Regions from separate parts of the Hyphobacterium sp. CCMP332 genome, predicted to be linked through region 3. Evidence: predicted binding sites of a transcription regulator. Region 3 holds the regulator's gene; each other region holds the start of a gene.
The links. Region 3 encodes LexA, which represses DNA repair genes until DNA is damaged. Its sites were predicted from a motif close to ATGTTCCNCTTGTGTTCC; they were not measured.

Region 1 (7,154 bases), 1.3 Mb from region 3:
TATGCCGGGCTGGACATCCGCTATGATCTGATCGTGATCCGGCCGTGGCGTCTGCCCTTTCATTCCCGTCAGGCGTTCTGGCCGGAAGGGCGTGGCTCACAAAACTTTAACTGAACAGAATCATTTGCGCAGATAGACTTCCAGCCGGGCTGTCATTTCTGGAGTGTTGCCGCATGAAATTCCGCCTTATTCCCCTGATTTTCGCACTGACCCTTTCGGCCTGTGCGGCGATCCAGCCTGAGAGGTCGATCGGCCGCGGCATTGATGACACGAATGCATCACTTTCGATCAAGGCCGCCATGACCCGCGCCGAGGGCTATGCGCTTGATGGTGTGGATGTGGAGGTCACGGACGGGATCGCGCTTCTCACCGGCACCGCGCCCCGCGAAGAAGACCGGCGTCAGGCCGAATGTCTTGCCTGGTCGGCTCTGGCTGTACGGGCCGTCGAGAATGAAGTGACGGTCGCGAGCGCCTCGACGCTGCGTGATGGGGCGCGTGACAGCTGGATCACCCAGCAAGTGCGCAGCCGCCTTTTGCGGGACCGTTCGGTACGCAGCGTGAATTACAATGTGGAAGCTGAAAATGGCCGCGTCTTTCTTCTGGGTGTGGCGCGCACGCGCGGCGAACTGGAGCGGGCCGCGCAACATGCCTCGCTCGTGGATGGTGTGACGGAAGTGGTCACCTTCGTCCGGGTTGTGGGCGAGGAAGCGACGCCGGTCGCCCGAGGCGCGCGTCAGGCTGCCGCTTGCAGCGGAGAAGCGATTCCGGCAAATGAGTCCCTGCCGTCGCTGGAGCCACCGCAGGATGTGCGGTCAACGACCTTTACGCCCATTGACTAGACAGGACACAGAATGAGCCTTCGCATTGCGGTTCAGATGGACCCGGTTTCCGGCGTCGACATCAATGGCGACACCAGTTTTGCACTGATGGAAGCGGCTCAGGAGCGGGGCCACAAACTGTGGACCTATCAGCCGCAACACCTGTCCTGGGAGGCCGGGAAAGTCACGGCGCGCGCCCGCCCGGCAACGGTTCAGCGCGTTACCGGCCAGCCGGCGATCGAGGGAGATCGCGAGACGCTGGATCTGGCCGAGGATGTGGATGTTGTCCTGATGCGGCAGGATCCGCCGTTCGATATGTCCTACATCACGGCCTGCCATATTCTGGAATATCTGAAAGGCAGAACGCTGGTTCTGAATGATCCGGAATGGGTCCGGTCCAGCCCGGAAAAAATCATTCCGCTGGATTTCCCCGACCTCATCCCACCGACGCTGATTTCGCGCGACCTGTCGGCGATCAGGGACTTCCGGACGACGCACAAGGACATCATCCTCAAGCCGCTTTACGGCAATGGCGGGGCTGGCGTGTTCCGGGTGAAGCCCGATGACAGCAATTTCTCGTCCATTGTCGAAATGTTTTTCGGCATCAATCGCGAGCCGATCATTGCGCAGGCGTTCTTGCCGAATGTGTCGGCGGGAGACCGGCGCGTCATCCTGATCGATGGCGAGGCTGTCGGGGTCATCAACCGCGTCCCGCAGCCCGGCGAAACGCGATCGAACATGCATGTCGGCGGCAAGGCTGAAGCCGCTGAACTGAACGCAGCTGACCGGTATATCTGCAAGGTGATCGGACCCGTGCTCAAGGCGCGTGGTCTGGTTCTGGTCGGCATTGACGTCATTGGCGACCGCCTGACCGAGATCAATGTCACGTCGCCAACCGGTGTGCAGGAGTTGAAGCGCTTTTCCGGTGTGGATGCGGCGGCGCTCTTCTGGGAGGCCGTTGACCGCCGGCTGAAGGCCTGATCATCCCGCAACCTTGACTCGCAGCTGTCTTTCGTTCTTATTATGTTCCTGTTTTGATCGACCATGTTCCGCAGGCTGTGGAAAAGTGTCGATATCATAAAGGCTTGCTCTCGCGGGCGGGCCGTACAGGGGACAGATAATGGCGGCCAAAACCACGACGATCGCGTTTGAAGGCGCGGAAGCGAAGCGCGTTGATGTTCAGGCCCAGTTCGCGGGCGGGCAACCTGTCTTTGCGGTTGTCGGTCTTGCCGACAAGGCGGTGGCCGAAAGCCGCGAACGGGTCCGTGCTGCCTTTGCCGCGATCGGGCTGTCCCTGCCGCCCGGCCGGGTGATCGTCAATCTGGCACCGGCAGACCGCCCCAAGGAGGGCGCGCACTTCGATCTGCCGATTGCGCTTTGCCTGATGGCGGCCATGGATGTCATTCCCCCGGATGCCGCCGCCGACCATCTGGCCATGGGCGAGTTGGGGCTGGACGGCTCGATCAATATGACGCCGGGGGCCCTGCCCGCCGCGATGGCCGCCAGCCGGTTCGATCTCGGTTTCATCTGTCCGGAATCCTGTGGTCCCGAAGCGGCCTGGGCCGGGGGTGAGCTCTCCATTCTGGCGCCCGCGTCCCTCATTCAGCTGGTCAATCATTTCAAGGGCCGTCAAATGCTCTCGCGTCCGGTACCGGGCGATCTCATCGACGCCCGGCCGGATATTGATCTCAAGGATGTCAAGGGGCAGGAGAGCGCCAAGCGGGCGCTGGAAATCGCGGCGGCAGGCGGCCACAATCTCCTGATGGTGGGCCCTCCGGGATCCGGCAAATCCATGATGGCGGCACGTCTTCCCGGCCTGTTGCCGCCCCTGTCGGCCCCTGAATTGCTGGATGTGTCGATGATCCAGTCTGTCGCCGGCCTTCTGGAACGCGGACGTTTGACCCGCTCGCGGCCTTTTCGCGCACCGCATCATTCCGCCTCCATGGCGGCCATGGTCGGCGGCGGCCAGAAGGCCAAGCCGGGAGAGGCGTCGCTGGCCCATCATGGCGTCCTCTTTCTTGACGAGCTTCCGGAGTTTCACCCGCAAGTTCTCGACAGTTTGCGCCAACCGCTGGAGACCGGTGAAATCGTTGTCGCGCGGGCCAATGCGCACATTACCTATCCGGCCCATTTCCAGCTGATTGCGGCGATGAATCCCTGCCGCTGTGGCTGGGCCGGTGCCAATGGCGAGGCCTGCAAGCGCGGGCCGAGATGCGCGGCCGATTATCAGGCGCGGGTGTCCGGCCCGATGATGGACCGGATCGATCTTCATGTTGAAGCGCCACCCGTGACACCGGCAGATCTGGCCTTGCCGCCCCCGACTGAGGGGACCGAAGAGGCCGCAGCCCGGGTGGCGCGGGCACGGGAGGCCCAGACCGAACGCGGCCGCCTTAATGCCCGATTGAATGCGGAGCTTCTGGATCATGTTGCAGAACCGGATCGCGGCGGTCAGCAATTGATCAATCAGGCGGCTGAAGTCATGGGCCTCACGGCGCGGGGCTATCATCGCGTCCTTCGATCGGCCCGGACCATTGCCGACCTTGATGGTTCGGATGGCGTGCGCCGGGTTCATATTGCCGAAGCGCTCTCGCTCCGGCGAGCCGCTCCCGGTGCCGGGGCGCTGTCGGCGAACCGCAACCGGGTTTCCGCCGGCTAGCACAGAAGCGGTTCTTTAACCGGTTCAGGGTTAGGCTCGTTTACCATGACTACGAACCCGATTAGCCCGGCCACAGATGCCGCGGAAGCCGCCCTGATTGCGCTGGATGCAACGGGGGAAATGGCCCTTTTGCGCGCGGCCGATGGCCGTGTGCGTTTCGTCAACCACGCCTTCCTGTCGGCATTTGGAGGGAAACGGTCTGACTGGACCGGGCGATGGTTTGCGGTGGCACCGGCGGGGCCGACAGGCCGCGGGTCGCGTCGGTTCGAGGCACTGATGCGCACCCGGTCGGGAAATCGCTGGGTCGAATGGGACGAACGCCCGGTTGAAAGCGGTGGTTCGATCTCGATCGGCCGGGACGTCACCGATCAACGCGATGCCGACGCCGAGCGTCAGGAAGCCGAAGATGCCCGCACCCGCTTTTTTGCATCGGTGACCCATGAATTGCGAACGCCGCTTGCAGGCGTCAAAGGCGTGGCAGACCTCCTGGCGCTGACGGCGCTGGAACCGGATCAGCGCGAATATGTCCGAGCCGTGGCCGACAGCGCCATGCACGGGCTGGGGCTGATCGATGAAATTCTGGACCTGTCACGGTTGGAGGCGGGGCATCTCGACCTTCGGCCCGCGCCTGTTCGCCCGGCAGACCTTGTCCGGCATGCGGTCGAATTGCTCGCCCCACGCGCGGCCGAGAAAGGCCTCGCGCTGGCCTGTGTCGTCCGCGAATCAGCTCCCGAAGAGGTGCTGGCCGATACGGCCCGTTTGCGGCAAATCCTGTTCAATCTTCTGGGCAATGCCGTCAAGTTTACCTCCGAAGGCGGGGCCTGGGTCGAGCTGTCCGGGGATCATGACAGTGAGGATCGTGCCCGGTTGATCATCACCGTGCGCGACACCGGTCCGGGAATTGATCCGGCGGACCAGGCGAAGATCTTTGATCATTTCGAACGCGGCACGGGCTCGGCCCAACTGAAGGAAAGCGGCGCCGGGCTCGGCCTGGCCATGGTGAAAAAGCTGGTCGAGGCCATGAATGGCGAGATCGGGCTCGAAAGCGCGCCGGGCGAAGGCGCGTCCTTTTGGGCCGCGCTGCCCGTGCCGATCCGCAAGGGCGTGCGCACGGATCGTCCGCTGGCGGGCGAAAGCGTGATGATCGCCTCGCCATCGCGCGTGACCCGCAATGCCCTGTCGGCTCAAATACTGGCGCTGGGGGGTGAGGCCCGGACGCTGTCCAATCCTGACCGGATATCCTCGGCCCGCGGACTGACGCTCTTGCTGGACTCGAAATGGTCCGACCGCGCGCAGGAAAGCGGCGCAAGGCGGACGCTGATTCTCACCGATGCCGCATCAAAAGACACGATACGGGACAATCCACCCCAAGGCGCGGATGGCTGGCTCGTCACACCAGTGCGCCGTCAGAGCCTCGAACGATTTGTCGGCGGCGACATGCCCGGCCAGGCGGGGGATAATAACCGACTGGAAGGCGAAGGCTGGCCGCTGGCGGGTCTGCGTGTTCTGATCGCCGAGGATGACCCGGTGAATGGTCTGATCGCTGAACGGGTGCTGACCCGCCTCGGCGCTCACCCGGAGCGCGCCATGAACGGGCGGGAGGCGCTGGAGCGTCTCAAGGCCGGCGGGCTGGATGTTGCCCTCATCGATCTGCGCATGCCGGAAATGGATGGGCCGGGTGTTGCCAGATCGGCGCGAGAAGCCGGGATCAATATTCCGCTTATAGCCCTGACGGCCAATACATCGGAAGCCGACCGCCGCGCCTGTCTGGAGGCCGGCATGAATGCCTTCCTGACCAAACCGGTCGATCCGGAAACCCTGACCGGCACAGTGTTGAGCTTGTCGAAAGCCCAAAACCGTTTCAGGGTCGTTTCCGGATAAGCTGGAGATCACCGCATGACGGATACGAGTTTGCCTGGCGGCCCTCAGCGTAGCTGGGCAGAAACCGTTCGTGTCTATTTCACGCCGGTGATGCTTTCCATGCTGATCCTAGGATTTGCGTCGGGCCTTCCGCTTTACATGGTCTTCCAGAAATTATCGTTCTGGCTTCGCGATGCCGGCATTGAACGCTCGACCATCGGCTTTTTCTACTGGGTGACACTATCGTATACATTCAAATTCCTCTGGTCGCCGATCGTTGACCGGGTCAAAATACCCCTGCTCCACAAAATGCTGGGCCCGCGACGGTCCTGGATTGTAACGGCCATCACCGGAACGGTTATCGGCCTCATCATCATTTCCCAGACAGATCCAACACAGGGGCTTCTGCCTGTCGCTATCGGCGCCATCCTGTTATCTTATTCGGGAGCCACGCTGGACGTCGCAATTGACGCTTGGCGAATTGAATCCGCGCCTAACCGCATGCAGGCGAATATGGCGGCGGCCTATTCGCTGGGTTACCGGGTCGCTTATATGACATCAGGGCTGGGACTGGCCATTTCGGCCTGGGCGGATTGGGATATTTCCTTTCTCGCGATGGCGGCCGCCATGGCGCTCTCTGCCGTTCTGGTATTCTACATGAAGGAACCCGCGACCGGTATTGCAAAACGGGAGCTTGAAGGCGGTTTTGCCACGAAGGTCGTGATGTCGGTCTGGGAGCCATTCAAGCAGATATTCTCACGCCTCAAACTCTGGATAATCCCGGTCATCCTGCTGGTCATGATTTACCGCTTGTCAGACTTCACCATGGGCGTCATGGCGAGCCCACTCTATTCGGACATCGGTTTTGATCGCGCAATTGTCGGTGGCGTGCAGGGCGGACCGGGACTGGCCTCGACGATATTCGGACTGTTTATCGGCGGTGTGGCGGTCTTCAGGTTCGGCCTTATGCGTGCGCTTGTCATCGGCCTCGTTATCACCTTCATCACGAACGGCGCTTATGCGTGGCTTGCCGCCACAGCCGGTCCGGAAGATGTCTGGAAGCTTACGGTGGCCATCGTCGGCGACAATCTGGCGGGTGGCTTTGTGACAACAGCCTTTATCGCCTATCTTTCGAGCCTTGTGGACCCGGCGAATGCCGCAACCCAATATGCGCTACTCAGCTCTTTCTACGCCTTTGTAGCCAAATTTCTGTCCGGGTTTTCGGGGCTTCTGGCGGATGCGGTCGGCTATTTCAATTTCTTCCTCATCACCGCAGCGTGGACGATCCCCGCAGCATTGTTGCTCTGGTTCATCCTCATGTTCGGTACGGAAGATGCGAAGGGCAAGCACACTTTCGCCGAACGCGAAACGATCTGATCATTCCGCCGCCTCGGCCTCTGCCGAGAGGTCATAGGCGGCCAGCGCCGCCAGCGTTGTGATCTCGGTCACCGGTGCGCCCAGCCGGGCGATCTGGACCGGGCGTTCAAATCCCAGAAGCATCGGCCCGAGCACTGTCGCCCCGGCACCAGCCCCCATCAGGCGTGTGGCGATGGAGGCGGAGTGAATGGCGGGCATTACGAGCACATTGGCGGCACGCGTCAGGCGCGAGAAAGGATAGAGCAGGCGGTGGGCGGGGTCGAGCGCGACATCGGCAGCGAGCTCGCCTTCATATTCAAAATCCACACCGCGCTCGTCCAGTATGCGCACCGCTGCCTGAAGCTTTTCGGAGCGTTGACCCGCCGGGTTTCCGAATGTCGAATAGGAGAGAAAGGCGACGCGGGGCTCGAAGCCAAAACGTCTGGCCGCCGCTGCGGCTTCGC
Region 2 (7,154 bases), 450 kb from region 3:
ACCTTAACGGTGACCTGCCCATCGAAACCGGAATCCGATCCGACACGCATCGAACGAATCGTATCCGTGTAAACCCGATCCTGACCAGCAGTGCCTACGGCAATCGCATCGACAGCATCCTGACCCGCGCGTACCCGGCCCCAAACCGTATATTGCGCATTCAGGTGTTCCGCATCGCCGCGTGTAATGTAGAACTGGCTGCCCGCACTGTTCGGGTCACTCGTCCGCGCCATGGAGGCCGCACCTTCGCAATGAAGGAGCCAGCTTTCCACCCGGCCGTCAGCGGTAATACTAGCCAAGGCTGCGGCTTGCGTGCCTGCGGGAAATCCGTTCCAGAAACCGGCACGGGCCATCGACGGATTGCTCCGCGGATTTATAACGCGATCCTGTGTTTCGAAAATCGGCGTCTCGTTCGGGTCACGGCGCATCGTGAATTCGCCGGGCACCCGGTCCATATCGGTCGAGTGCGCCGGATTGGTCCGGCTGCCACCGCCTTGCGCAACAAAGCCGTCAATCACGCGGTGCCAGACGAGAAAGTCATAGAACCGCTCATTGGCCAGCGTCGTCATGCGCTCGACATGTTGCGGCGCAAATTCCGGTGCCAGCTCCAGCACGATCATGCCGTGTTCGGTCTCGATATAGAGTAGATGATCCTGCTCGACCGTGCGCCAGACATCATCCGGAAAATCATAATCCGGCGCTTCGTCCGCGACAGCCATCGTGTCCGCTTCATCCTGAATCAGCGCCGCAAGCTGTGTTTCGGAACCCGCTTCGGTGGATTGAGAGGACTCTGCGGCCTCGCTCGCTGTCTCCGCGATATCCGCTTCCGCATTTGCAGCATTGTTTTCAGCGCAAGCACTTGCGGCCAATACGAGCGCGATCGCGCTCGACATCCAAACTCGTTTCATCACGCAAACTTCTCCAGCAACATCTTCTTGACCGACGGCGACACAAACGCGCTGACATCGCCGCCCAGCCGGGCAATTTCCTTCACCAGTCGGGAGGCAACCGCCTGGTGCCGCGGGTCCGCCATCAGGAAGACGGTTTCAATTTCCGAATTCAGACGCTGATTCATGCCAACCATCTGAAACTCATATTCGAAATCAGAGACCGCACGCAGACCGCGAACAATACTGCTGGCCCCGATTTCTTCGGCAAAATGCATCAGCAATCCGTCAAAAGGCCGGACCTCAATTTCGGTATCTGTCTTCAGGGCATCGGCGACCGCCTCGACCATGGAGACACGCTCGGACAGCGAAAACAGCGGCCCTTGTCCTCATTGATCGCCACGCCGATCACCAGCTTGTCGACCAGCTTCACCGCCCGGCCGATAATGTCGACATGGCCGTTGGTTATGGGGTCAAACGTCGGGATATAGCGCAATGCGCTTTGTCATGCCTCGCCATCACCTTCAGTTTCGGGGCCACCACCTTCGAGGTTTTCACCCTCGGCCTCGACTTCATCCTCGCCGCTATCGGCCACGCGGACAACCGAGACCACAGACTCCCGGCGCGCGGCGAGCAGCGTCACGCCCTTGGTCGCCCGTCCGGCAATCCGCACCGTATCCAGCGGGAAGCGGATCAATTGACCGCCATCGGTGACCGCCATGATCTGATCGGCATCTTCAACGGTAAAGCTGGCTGCCAGAGGCACGCCGCGTGACAAATCATGTGCGGCAACGCCCTGCCCGCCGCGATTCATCACCCGGTATTCATACCCGGAGGAGCGTTTTCCGAAGCCATCTGATGCAACGGTCAACACGAATTGCTCCGCCCCACCGAGCTCTGCAATCCGCTCGGACGAAAGCGCGGCATCCTCGCCCTCTTCGAGGGAAATTTCATCAATCTCTTCAGATTCATCAGCCCCGGACACGGCGCGCCGCATGGCCGCCGCATGCTCAGGTAAGCCCGCGCTTCTTCGGTCGTGACGCTGACATGGTGCAGCACCGCCATCGAGATCACATGATCATCCTTGCCCAGACGCACACCGCGGACGCCAATGGAATTCCGGCCACGGAAGACGCGAACGTCGGTGGCCGCAAAACGTATGGCCCGGCCTTTCCGCGTGGTCAGCAAGACATCATCTGCCTCCATGCACAGACGCACATCGACGATGCGATCTTCGCCTTCCAGCTTCATCGCGATCTTGCCATTGCGGTTGACCTGGACAAAGTCGGACAGCTTGTTGCGGCGCACGGTGCCCGAAGCGGTCGCAAACATGACGTCCAGTTTTCCCACTCGGACTCGTCTTCAGGCAGCGCCATCACCGAGGTAATGGTGACATCCTCGCCCAGCGGAAGATGTTCACCAGAGCCTTGCCGCGTGTGTTTGGCGCGCCGATCGGCAGGCGCCACGTCTTTGATTTATAAACCATTCCATCGGAGGAGAAGAATAGCAGCGGAGCATGCGTGCTCGCGACAAACAGGGTCGCGACGAAATCCTCGTCCTTCATGGACATTCCGGAGCGCCCTTTGCCACCACGGCGTTGCGCCCGGTAGTCCGACAACGGCGTCCGTTTGACGTAGCCGGCATGCGTGACCGTCACGACCATATCCTCGCGCGCGATCAGATCTTCGTCTTCGACTTCCAGCTCGACGTCCAGAATGGCGGTCCGTCGCGGAACCGCGAACTGGTCCCGGGCTTCCAGCAACTCACTCTTGATGATCTCCTGCACGCGCGAGCGTGAGCTGAGGATGTCAAGAAGATCCTTGATCTTCTCGGCCAGCCCTTGGCTTCATCGCCCAATTCCTCGGCCCAGAGCCGTCAGGCGGGCCAGACGCAGATCCATGATGGCCTGGGCCTGCTCCAGCGTCAGACGAAGCGTCTGACCGTCAGAAAGAACGGACCTTGGGTCGGCCACCAGCGCCACAAGTGACGCCACTTCCTGGGCCGGCCGGTCGCGATCCATCAGCTGTTCGCGAGCCGTCGCCGGGTTCGGGGCCTTGCGGATCGTGGCAATGACTTCGTCGATATTGGCAACGGCAAGCGCAAGACCGACAATAACATGAGCGCGATCCCGCGCCTTCTTCAGATCATGCCGGGCCCGGCGCGCCACGACCTCCTCGCGGGATCGCAGGAAGGTCTCCAGATAGCCCCGCATCCCCATAAGAACAGGACGGCCGCCGACCAGCGACAACATGTTCACGCCAAAATTCTGCTGCATCGGTGACCAGCGGTAGAGCTGGTTCAGGATGACTTCCGCATTGGCGTCCTTTTTCAGCTCGATATAGACGCGCATGCCGGTGCGGTTGGATTCATCACGCAAATCGGAAATGCCTTCGATACGCTTGTCGCGCACCAGCTCGGCAATTTTCTCGATCATGTTGGCCTTGTTCACCTGATAGGAATGGCCGTGACGATGATCGCCTGGCGATCCTTACGCACGTCTTCAATATTCGTGCTGGCCCGCATGATCACTGATCCGCGCCCCGTCGACAGACCCGCGCGCGCGCCTGTCCGGCCCACAATTTGAGCACCGGTCGGAAAATCCGGTCCCGGCACAATGTCCAGAAGCTCGGCGTCCGTGACCTCCGGATTTTCCAGCAGGGTCACGGTGGCATCAATGATTTCGCCCAGATTGTGCGGCGGAATATTGGTCGCCATGCCGACCGCGATACCGCCGCCGCCATTGACCAGCAAATTCGGATAGCGCGAGGGAGCACGACCGGCTCGCTTTCCGAACCGTCATAGTTTTCGGCAAAATCCACGGTGGACTTGTCGATATCCGCCAGCAGCGCTTCGGCCGGCTTGTCCATGCGCACTTCGGTGTAACGCATGGCGGCCGGTGGGTCGCCATCGACCGAGCCGAAATTGCCCTGACCGTCGAGCAGCGGCAGGCCCATCGAGAAGTCCTGCGCCATCCGCGCCAGCGCATCATAGACCGCCTGATCACCATGAGGGTGATACTTACCGATCACGTCACCGACGACACGCGCCGATTTCCGGTATTGCTTGTCGTGCGTATAGCCCTGTTCGTGCATCGACCAGAGAATGCGCCGGTGGACAGGTTTCAACCCGTCGCGCGCATCGGGAATCGCCCGGCTGACGATCACGCTCATCGCGTAATCGAGATAGGAAGATTTCATCTCCTCTTCGATGGAGATGGAGGTCACACCGCTCTCGAAAGGCGGAGTTTCGTCCGAGACGGGCGGTTCGTTTTCGTCGTTCAAAGCGACTTCTCCGGTCTTTCAGACACAACCGCCCGGATGGGCAATCATGGATAGGCACCGGCTCAGGAATCACCGGCAATAGATGTCGGTCAGCCTATCGTCTGCAGGGGTAATTATCAAACATCGAAGGCCGCCCGGACACAGGCAGGGAAATTCAAAATATCACCCTCAACTTGACGCCGGCTGCGCCGGCGCGTCCGCGTGGCTTCGGGTCAGGAACCGGTGAGCGGCACGAATGGACAACAACCACCAGGCAAGCGATCAGCGCGAAAGCCGGGCCGTCTATTCGTCTTCGTTAGCCAGCTGCCGTGTTCCGAGAGTGACGGCCAGCAATGCGCGATTGCGCTCGATGTTCTGCTCGACCTGCCGCTGCGCTTGGCCAGACAATTCGCGGCTTCAGCCATTCGTTCTCGGGCATTGGCGCTTCATTCGACGCTGCGATGAAAACGCTGTCCGATGCAGAGCAGACCCACCACGGAGAATACTCTCCGGAAAAGGTCTCGCCATCCTCCTGCAAGCGGTCCAGCGCGGCTTGCATCCTACTAACGTTTTCGAAAGCGGCACCGTCATCCGAGATATTCATATAGGCGGCAACATCGCCACCCGCCATGTCCGAAATGATCGCCACCGCATTGGTGGCCGACGAATCCAGACAGCGCATCGCATCATAGAGTGTCCGTGCGCGAGCGAGGAAAAACATAGACCGCCTGATCCGGATCGAAAGATGCATAGCGCCGGGCGGCCTCGAACAGATAGGCCGACGGAATGCTGTCCCGCGCCTCATAGAGCTGCTCTGCGATCTCCCGGTCGCGGGTCCGGGCTTCACCGCGTAAAACGCCCATTTCGCCGAGCACTTCGCCCCAGGCCCCATCGCCGACCACAAAATGCGTCGTGCTGCCGTCGGCCAGTTCGACCTGGGTCAGGTGGGGTTACGCGCGCCGCCGATCCCCAGCTGAGCGGAGGCCAGACCGGCAAAGGCTGCGGCGGCCATAAGGCCGCCTATAAACTGGAACACTTGATCAAAACGGTATCTCGTCATCCATGTCATCGTTCCGGAAACTGTCGCGGTTATCGGACACCTGCCCGCCGCCACCGGATTGATTGCTGGCGCGATCATAACCGCCACCGCCGGCATTGTCGCCCCGGCTGTCCAGCATTTGCAACTCGCCGCGGAACCGCTGCAACACAACCTCGGTTGTATATTTGTCATTTCCATCGCGATCCTGCCATTTACGCGTCTGAAGCTGGCCCTCGATATAGACCTTGGAGCCCTTCTTCAGATAATTCTCCGCAACCTTGGACAGGTTCTCATTGAAAATCACCACGTTATGCCATTCGGTTTTTCCTTGCGCTCGCCGGAATTTTTGTCCCGCCAGCTCTCCGACGTCGCGATCCGAAGATTGCAAACCGGGTCTCCGGAATTCAATCGGCGTATTTCCGGATCTGCTCCGAGATTGCCCACAAGTATGACCTTATTGACGCTGCCCGCCATATCCCCATCTTCCTCTGTCTGCTCAAGTCCATCCCAACGGTGGACCGGAGATAAATGTTCACATAATGTTCCCGCAGTCAAATGCGTGATTCCCCGCAGTTGAACGCACCACGAGGCCGAAGTCCATGTCCGATCCCATGAAGTATATCCGCGTTCAGGGCGCGCGCGAACACAATCTCAAGGATGTTTCGCTTGAGATTCCGCGCGACCAGCTGATTGTCTTCACTGGACTTTCCGGGTCTGGCAAATCCTCCCTCGCCTTCGATACCATCTATGCCGAAGGCCAGCGCAGATATGTGGAAAGCCTGTCTGCCTATGCGCGGCAATTCCTCGAATTGATGTCCAAGCCGGATGTGGATTCGATCGAGGGCCTGTCACCGGCCATTTCCATCGAGCAGAAGACAACGTCGAAAAACCCGCGCTCGACGGTCGCCACCGTCACCGAAATATACGACTATATGCGGCTCTTGTGGGCGCGGGTGGGCGTGCCCTACTCGCCCGCCACCGGCCTGCCGATTGAAAGTCAGACCGTCAGCCAGATGGTGGACCGGCTGATGTCGCTCGACGAGGGCACGAGACTCTATCTGCTGGCGCCTGCCGTCCGGGGCCGCAAGGGTGAGTACCGCAAGGAATTTGCGAACTGGCTGAAGGCGGGTTTCCAGCGCGTCAAGGTCAATGGCGAATTCCATTCGCTGGAAGAACCCCCGGTGCTGGACAAGAAATTCAAGCATGACATCGATGTGGTCGTGGACCGCGTCATCATCCGGGAGGGTTCGGAGCAGCGCTTTGCAGAATCGCTTGAAGCCGCTCTGAAGATCGCCGATGGCATTGCCATTGCGGAATTTGCCGACAAGGCCGAGGGCGAAGACGAACCGCGCCGCATCATTTTTTCCGAGAAATTCGCCTGTCCGGAATCCGGCTTTACCATCGAGGAAATCGAACCGCGTCTGTTTTCGTTCAACAATCCGTTCGGGGCCTGTCCGGCCTGCGACGGGCTGGGCCAGTCGCTGAAATTTGACGAGCATCTGGTCGTGCCGGATCGCGGCAAGAGCCTGATGGATGGGGCGATTGCGCCCTGGAGCCGGACCACGTCCCGGCTTTACCAGCAAACCCTCACCGCGCTGGCCGAGCATTTTGGCGCCTCCATGGTGGAGCCATGGCGCGACCTGCTGGAGGATTTCAAGCAGGTCGTACTCTACGGCACGAAGGAGAAGATCAAATTCACGTATGAGGATGGCTTGCGGACGTTCGAAACGACCAAGTCGTTTGAAGGCGTCGTCCCCAATCTGGAACGCCGCTGGCGCGAGACGGACTCCAACTGGGTCCGCGATGACCTGGCCCGCTTCCAGTCGGCTCAACCCTGTGAAACCTGCGGCGGCAAGCGCCTGAAGCCCGAAGCCCTCGCCGTCAAGATCGGCAAGCTCGACATTTCCGAAGCCAGCCACAAATCCATTCGCCTTGCGGCCGACTGGTTTGACTCCGTGGCCGAAAATT
Region 3 (7,154 bases):
CCGTCAATCGCATCCGGCCTCTATGGCTATATCGGGTATGACCTCATCCGGGCGATTGAACCCCTGCCGGACACGCAAGCGGATGATCCTGCGGGGATCCCGGAAGCCCGCCTGATCCGGCCGCGTGTCGTGATTGTGTTTGATGCGCTGAAACAGGAAATCACGGCTTTTGGACGGGTCGCTGAAGGCAAGTCCACGGATGACGTTCGCAACCGGCTGCAAGGCTTGCTGGATCAACTCGATACACCGCTAGCGGCCTCTGTGCCCGGCGCAGAGCAAGCGATTTCACCGGTCTCCACGTTTGATGCGGCGGCCTATCGCGCCAGCGTCGATCGTATCAAGCAGCACATCAGAGCCGGCGATATTTTCCAGGGCGTTCTCAGCCAGCGGTTTTCAACGGGGTTTGATCTTCCCGCATTTGCGCTCTACCGCGCATTGCGCCGGCTCAACCCTTCACCTTTCCTGTTTCACTTCCAGTTTGACGGCTATGCCGTGACCGGGTCGAGTCCGGAGATTCTGGTGCGAGCGCGCGACGGGCTGGTCACGGTTCGACCGATTGCCGGAACACGGCCTCGCGGTGCCAATCCTGCCGAAGATGCGGCGCTGGAAGTGGATCTTCTGGCGGATCCGAAGGAGCGCGCCGAGCATATGATGTTGCTCGACCTTGGCCGGAATGATGTGGGCCGAGTGGCTAAAGCGGGAACGATCCGCATCACGCAGCGTGAGATCGTCGAGCGATACAGCCACGTCATGCACATTGTTTCCAATGTCGAGGGCGAGTTGGCCGGCGGGGAAGACGCGATATCGGCGCTGTTTGCCGGGTTTCCAGCGGGTACGGTGTCCGGTGCGCCCAAAGTTCGGGCCATGCAGATCCTAGATGAAATCGAACCCCACAGACGCGGCTATTATGCGGGCGCGGCGGGATATTTCAGCGCGGATGGCAATATGGACATGGCGATCACCCTTCGCACCGCTCTGGTCAAGGACGGCCAAATGCATGTGCAGGCGGGGGCCGGGGTCGTTCTGGACTCCGATCCGGAATCCGAACGTCAGGAATGTATCAACAAGGCTCAGGCCCTATTCCGCGCCGCCGAACAGGCCCACCGCTTCGTCTGAGATTTCGGCCAGTTCCACCGCTTCCTGAATGCCAGTGGAATAGTCCGACATCGTCACAAAGCGTACGGATTGCGCGGCCTCGCTCTCTAGCCAGCTTTCCAGCGCGTCGAGGGTTGCGGTGCGCGGATGACCGATGGCGATGACCTGCCCGTCCCGATGGGCGGCCGCGACCAGTGAATCCAGTGCGGCGGCGACTGTGCCGGCATCGTGGTCAATGAAGATATCGCGGCGATAGGCGGTCAGGCCGAATTCATCGGCAATACGGCCAGCGCGGCTGCGGCCGGAGGTGAGGGAATCCAGAAAGATCAGATCGCGGCCGGCAAGCGGCGACAAGGCTGCGCGCATTGCGGCGGCATCCGCGGTGAAGGCGCTGCCCATATGGTTGTTCAACCCGATCGCCCCGGGCACCCGCGCCAAGGCCGCGTTTACACGGCGGGCCATTTCGGTCGGCGGCAGATAACGGGTCAGCGCCCCCGGCCCCGGGTCTTCCAGGCCAAAGGGTTCCATCGGCATGTGCAGGAAAACGGCATTCCCGTCCGCTGCGGCCACCAGGGCCAGTTCCGGTGTCGCCTCGGCATAAGGCAGAAACGACAAGGTCAGCGGTATATCCAGCGCCATGGCCCGGCGGGTCAGATGGGGATCAACCCCCGCATCGTCGATCACAAGCGCGACGACGGGCCGAAGGTCAGGATGAATGTCTGGAGCCGCCGCAATCGTTTCGGCAATCGCTGGTGCATTCGCTGCGACAGCGTCAATCGGCACATCAAGAGTGCCGGCATCCGCAATGGCCGTGCTGCGGCCGAATTCAAACGCCGTCGCCCCCGCCATGAAGGCCAGGGCGGCGATCAGACCCGACACCAATGGCGTCGATGGATGAATGGAGCGCGTGCGCATGCCATGATGCACACACCGCTTCGGTTAACGCCTCGTTTACCTGCTGTTACCGTATTGCAGCATTGCACCAAGCAGGCGCTCGCCTAGATTACCGTTCAGCCAACGGGACGCACCTTCATGCTGCTGATCATCGACAATTATGACAGCTTCACCTTCAACCTCGTCCACTATTTCGAGGAATTGGGGGCGGAGACGCGCGTCATCCGGAATGATGTGATGTCAGCTGCTGACGCGCTCGCTCTCAATCCGGCTGCAATATGCCTGTCGCCCGGCCCGGGACGTCCGGAAAATGCCGGAATATGCATGGATATTCTGCGCAGCGCGCCGGAGCATCTGCCGATACTGGGCGTCTGCCTCGGTCATCAATGCATGGGCGAGATATTTGGCGGGCAAACCGTTCAGGCCAAGGCGATCATGCATGGCAAAACCAGCGATATCACGCATGACGGAAGCGGCATTTTTGCAGGATTACCCAGCCCGTTCGGCGTGGCCCGTTATCACTCACTGGCCGTTGCGGATTTGCCCGGGAATAGCGAAATGATCATCAATGCCCGGACCGCCGATGGTGAAAACATGGCCATGCGGCATGAGACCCGCCCGCTTCACGGCGCACAATTTCATCCCGAATCCATTGCGTCGCAGCACGGGCACGCCGTGCTCGCCAATTTCATGACACTGGCGGGATTGCCGGTGAAGGAGATCGCCTGATGAGCGCGCTTCACAATTGCCTGCAATCGCTGTCTCGCGGTGAGCATCCTGCTGCGGACGACATTGCCGGGGCTTTCGACCTCCTGATGGAAGGGGAAGCCGGAGAAGCCGAGATTGGCGGCTTTCTGATCGGGCTGGCCGCCGTCGGCGAGACACCGGACGATCTCGCCATCGGTGCCAGAGCGCTGCGCAAGCGCATGAAGGGGATCACCGCCCCCGCCGGCGCCATCGATACCTGCGGGACAGGCGGCGATGCGAAGGGCACCTACAACATCTCCACGGCTGCCGCGATTGTCGCCGCGGGCGCCGGCGCAAAAGTGGCCAAGCACGGAAACCGTGCGGCATCTTCACAATCGGGCTCATCGGAAGTTCTGGCCGCACTGGGCATCAATCTGGAAGCCACGCCCGATCAGGTGGAGCGCTCGGTCAGGGAGGCCGGTGCCGGTTTCCTGTTTGCGCCCGCGCACCATTCCGCCGTGCGCCATGTCGGCGGCGCGCGCAAGGCGCTGCGGTCGCGGACGATTTTCAACCTGTTGGGGCCGATGGCGAACCCCGCCGGAGCCAAACGCCAATTGCTGGGCGTGTTTGATGCCCGCTGGCAGGAACCGGTCGCACAAGCCTTGCACACGCTGGGCTGTGAATTTGCCTGGGTGGTCCATGGATCGGATGGTCTGGATGAAATCACCACGACCGGCGAAACCCGTGTGGTCGAGCTTGATAACGGCCAGATCACCGAATTCACGCTGCAGCCGTCCGATGCCGGCCTGCCCCAGGCTGTGATCGAGGACCTGATCGGCGGGACACCGCAAGAAAACGCAGCCGCCTTGCGCGCCCTTCTGGACGGTCAGCCGTCAGCCTATCGCGGAATCGTCGTCATGAACGCGGCCGCAGCGCTCATCGTCGCCGGGCTCGCCAGCAATCTGAAAGACGGTGCGCAGATGGCCGTCGCCGCCATTGATGGCGGCGCTGCAAAAGCGACACTGGAAACGATGGCGCAGATTTCCCGAGGCGAAGCGTGAACGCGCTTCGCAAGATCGAAGCTTACAAGCGCGATGAAATTGCCGCCGAGAAAGCGGCTTTCAGCAACGCACGCCTGGACGAGATGATCGCAGCTTGCGGTCCGGCGCGCGATTTTGAAGGTGCATTGATCGCAAAGGCCAATACCACGGGCATCGCCCTGATTGCAGAGGTCAAGAAAGCCAGCCCGTCCAAGGGACTGATACGGGATGATTTTGATCCCGCATCTCTGGCCAAGGCCTATACCGAAGGCGGCGCGGCCTGCCTGTCCGTGCTGACCGATCAGCCAAGTTTTCAGGGACATCCGGATTATCTGGCGCAGGCGCGAGGCGCCGTGCCCCTGCCCGCGCTTCGCAAGGATTTCCTGCTGGATGTCTGGCAGGTCAAGCAGTCGCGCGCGCTGGGCGCGGATGCGATCCTGGTGATCATGGCGAGCGTCGATGACGCGCTGGCGCTTGATCTCGTCTCTGCCGCGCACGATCTGGGCATGGCAGCCCTGATTGAAACCCATGACGCGGTCGAGCTGGAACGGGCCCTCGCCCTGCCCTCGCCCCTGATTGGCGTGAATAACCGCGACCTCACCACATTCGAGACGTCTCTCTCGACCTTCGAAAAGCTCGCGGCCGATATTCCGGCGGATCGATTCGCCATAGCCGAGAGCGGTATCGCGACGGCGGCGGATGTGGCGCGGTTGAAGACTGCGGGCGCAAAAGGCCTGCTGGTGGGAGAAAGCCTGATGCGGCAGGCCGATGTGGCGCAAGCGACGCGTGAGCTTCTGGGCGGATTGGCGTTTACTTGACGTTTACCCGGAACACTCATAGAACATCCAGAGAAGTTTCTGATTTGTTCCTTATGGAGTGAGCCCATGCTGACGCGCAAACAACAACAGCTTTTGCTCTTCATCAACAAACGTTTGAGCGAAGATGGTGTCTCGCCGTCCTTTGAAGAAATGAAGGATGCGCTGGACCTGGCGTCAAAATCGGGGGTTCATCGCCTCATCACCGCTCTGGAGGAGCGCGGCTTCATCCGACGCCTCGCGCATCGCGCCCGGGCGCTGGAAGTGCTGAAAATGCCGGATACCGGCGCACCTGCCGTTTCGTCTGATGCGGAAAATGTTGTCCGGCCCAATTTCGGTGCCGAGCCGGACCATGGTGCCGGTATTGAAATCGCGGTGCTGGGCAAGATTGCCGCCGGCGTGCCGATCGAGGCCATTCAGCATGAACAATCGCGCATCATGTTGCCGCCGGACCTCGCGGGCGGGCGCGGCGAACATTACGCGCTAGAGATCGAGGGTGATTCCATGATCGATGCCGGCATTCTCGACGGCGATATCGTCATTATCGAGCGCTGCGATACCGCCATGAATGGCGAGATCGTGGTGGCGCTGGTCGATGAGGAAGAAGCCACGCTGAAACGTCTGCGCAAGAAAGGCGGTTCCGTGGCTCTGGAAGCAGCCAACCCTGCTTATGAAACCCGGATTTTCGGCCCGGATCGCGTACGCGTTCAGGGCAAGCTGGTGGGGCTTATCCGCCGCTATCACTAGTCGTCCAGACGCGGTCACCGCGGCGGGTTTCGACATCCGTTTCGCGATGAATTTCATCTCTTTGCAAGTAGAGTGCTCTTGCGCCGCGCGCTTCCAGTTCTCCCAGATCAATGAGGCGCGTCGCGCAAGCGGCCCGCTGTATCGGTGAGGCATAGGTCTTCAGAACGACCAGATCGGACAGGGCGCAGTCTTCCGTCAGGGTTTCATCGCTTTCCGCAACGGTGATAGTCATGCCTTGCGTTCGCCCGGAGCATCCGCGCGGATCACACGCCACACCATCCCGGCCGGGCCGCACACTTTCGCCCGCCTGTTCGAGAAACACCGATGTCGCAAAGCGGGCGCGGCGGCGGTCTGTGCTGGCCCAGGCCGGTCCGTCCTCGTTCTCAAACCGGGCCAATACGACGCCCTCCTCGCTGATGAAGACATCGGGAGGCCGACTGAATCCCCATCCTGCATACGCGGTCAGCATGACGAGCAATCCAATCCGCCGGGCAAGGCCGGACGCCGCCACCAGCAGGACAAAACCAAGGGCATAAACTGTCAGGACAACACCGGGGGCCGACGCCATGGGTGCCAGGGAGCCGGGCCAGGACGCCACCCATTCGGCAATGCGAACGACCCAGATCAGACCCCAACTCATTACCGCGAGTGCTGGCCCGTCCATGCCGAACGGGGCTAGCGCCAGAGCCAGAGCTCCGGCGGGCATGACCACCAGCGAAAATACCGGCATGGCTGCAAGATTGGCCGCAAGTCCATAAACGGCAATCCGGTTGAAATGGAAGGCTGCAAAAGCGGCCGTCGCACTGCCGGCCACCAAAGACGAGAAGGAGAGCGTCCCCCAGAACCCCAGAAAGCCGCCGATAGCACCTTTCTGGCGATCATGCGTATCCCGCCGCCGCCAGATATCGAACGCCGCCACAAGCGCCGAGGCTGCGGCAAAGGACATCTGAAAGCCCGGTGACAGAACGCTCTGCGGCTGCAGCGCAAGGATGATGGCGGCGGCCAATGCGATGGATTGCATCGAGATCGCGGCGCTTGAGCAATATTCCCAGAAGCACGACGGACACCATGACAAAGGCGCGCTGTGTCGACACCGATGCGCCCGAAAGGACAAGATAAAGTGTCGCGCCAATCAACGCGATGACCGCTGCGGGTATGCGCGGATCATAACGGCGGGCGAATGCGGGGATTGCAGCCCCGAAAGCCCTCACCACAAAAAATAATCCGCCCGCAAACAGGCTCATATGCAGACCGGATATGGCCAGGATATGCCCCAGCCCCGTCGCGCGAAGGGCCTCGGCCTGATCCGGTGGAATGCCGGACCGGTCGCCCGTCAGCAAGGCGGCGGCAATGCCCGCAGTCTCCGGATCGGCGCGCTCGCGAATGTGTTCGGCCATCCGCCAGCGCCAGCGGGCCAGTTGGCGCAAAGCCGCACCGCCCTCGACATTTTCAGCTTCCAGTGCCGCAATCGCATATCCAGTGCCGCCCAGACCGAAAAACCAGGCCGCAAAAGCCGGATCATAACCGCCGGGAACGGCAGGGCGCCGGGGTGGCGTCAGGACGATGCGGGCTGAAATACCGTCTCCGGGCCCCAATTCACCGCGTCGAGCATAAAAGCGCACCCGCGCCGGCGGGCGTTCCATTCCTTCAAGCGAACTGACCCGGACGATAATCCGCTCACGGCCATTGCTGTTCTGAACGGCCTCTATCCAGCCTTCTACCGTTAGCGCGCGGCGTGACTCTATGACGAAAACCGTTTCCTGACCCAGAGTATGATGCTGCGCCCGCGAAAAGCCGAAAGCCGCGAACGCCGCCAGCATCAAAACCGACCATAAAACAGGCTTTTCCGCCGCGTATTTCCAGGCCGTAAGCGCGG

Region 1: a site for LexA is predicted at 1,842-1,859, ahead of HXX25_RS11340 (YifB family Mg chelatase-like AAA ATPase). Genes of this name have one in related genera too.
Region 2: a site for LexA is predicted at 5,715-5,732, ahead of uvrA (excinuclease ABC subunit UvrA). Genes of this name have one in related genera too.

What each region holds. Positions count from the first base shown of each region.
Region 1 covers NZ_CP058669.1:2,253,972-2,261,125, reverse strand. The annotation lists gene HXX25_RS11355 (YraN family protein) at 1-114, shown strand, start outside; gene HXX25_RS11350 (BON domain-containing protein) at 174-839, shown strand; gene gshB (glutathione synthase) at 852-1,799, shown strand; gene HXX25_RS11340 (YifB family Mg chelatase-like AAA ATPase) at 1,939-3,474, shown strand; gene HXX25_RS11335 (hybrid sensor histidine kinase/response regulator) at 3,520-5,355, shown strand; gene HXX25_RS11330 (MFS transporter) at 5,371-6,711, shown strand; gene HXX25_RS11325 (NADP-dependent malic enzyme) at 6,712-7,154, opposite strand, start outside.
Region 2 covers NZ_CP058669.1:1,341,292-1,348,445, forward strand. The annotation lists gene HXX25_RS06855 (peptidylprolyl isomerase) at 1-908, opposite strand, end outside; partial or broken gene coaD (pantetheine-phosphate adenylyltransferase) at 908-1,396, opposite strand; partial or broken gene gyrA (DNA gyrase subunit A) at 1,393-4,168, opposite strand; gene HXX25_RS06870 (hypothetical protein) at 4,464-4,868, opposite strand; gene HXX25_RS06875 (hypothetical protein) at 4,834-5,049, opposite strand; partial or broken gene ssb (single-stranded DNA-binding protein) at 5,188-5,660, opposite strand; gene uvrA (excinuclease ABC subunit UvrA) at 5,786-7,154, shown strand, end outside.
Region 3 covers NZ_CP058669.1:895,798-902,951, reverse strand. The annotation lists gene trpE (anthranilate synthase component I) at 1-1,116, shown strand, start outside; gene HXX25_RS04570 (divergent polysaccharide deacetylase family protein) at 1,078-2,010, opposite strand; gene HXX25_RS04565 (aminodeoxychorismate/anthranilate synthase component II) at 2,128-2,718, shown strand; gene trpD (anthranilate phosphoribosyltransferase) at 2,718-3,737, shown strand; gene trpC (indole-3-glycerol phosphate synthase TrpC) at 3,734-4,534, shown strand; gene lexA (transcriptional repressor LexA) at 4,601-5,278, shown strand; partial or broken gene HXX25_RS13480 (ComEC/Rec2 family competence protein) at 5,259-7,154, opposite strand, start outside.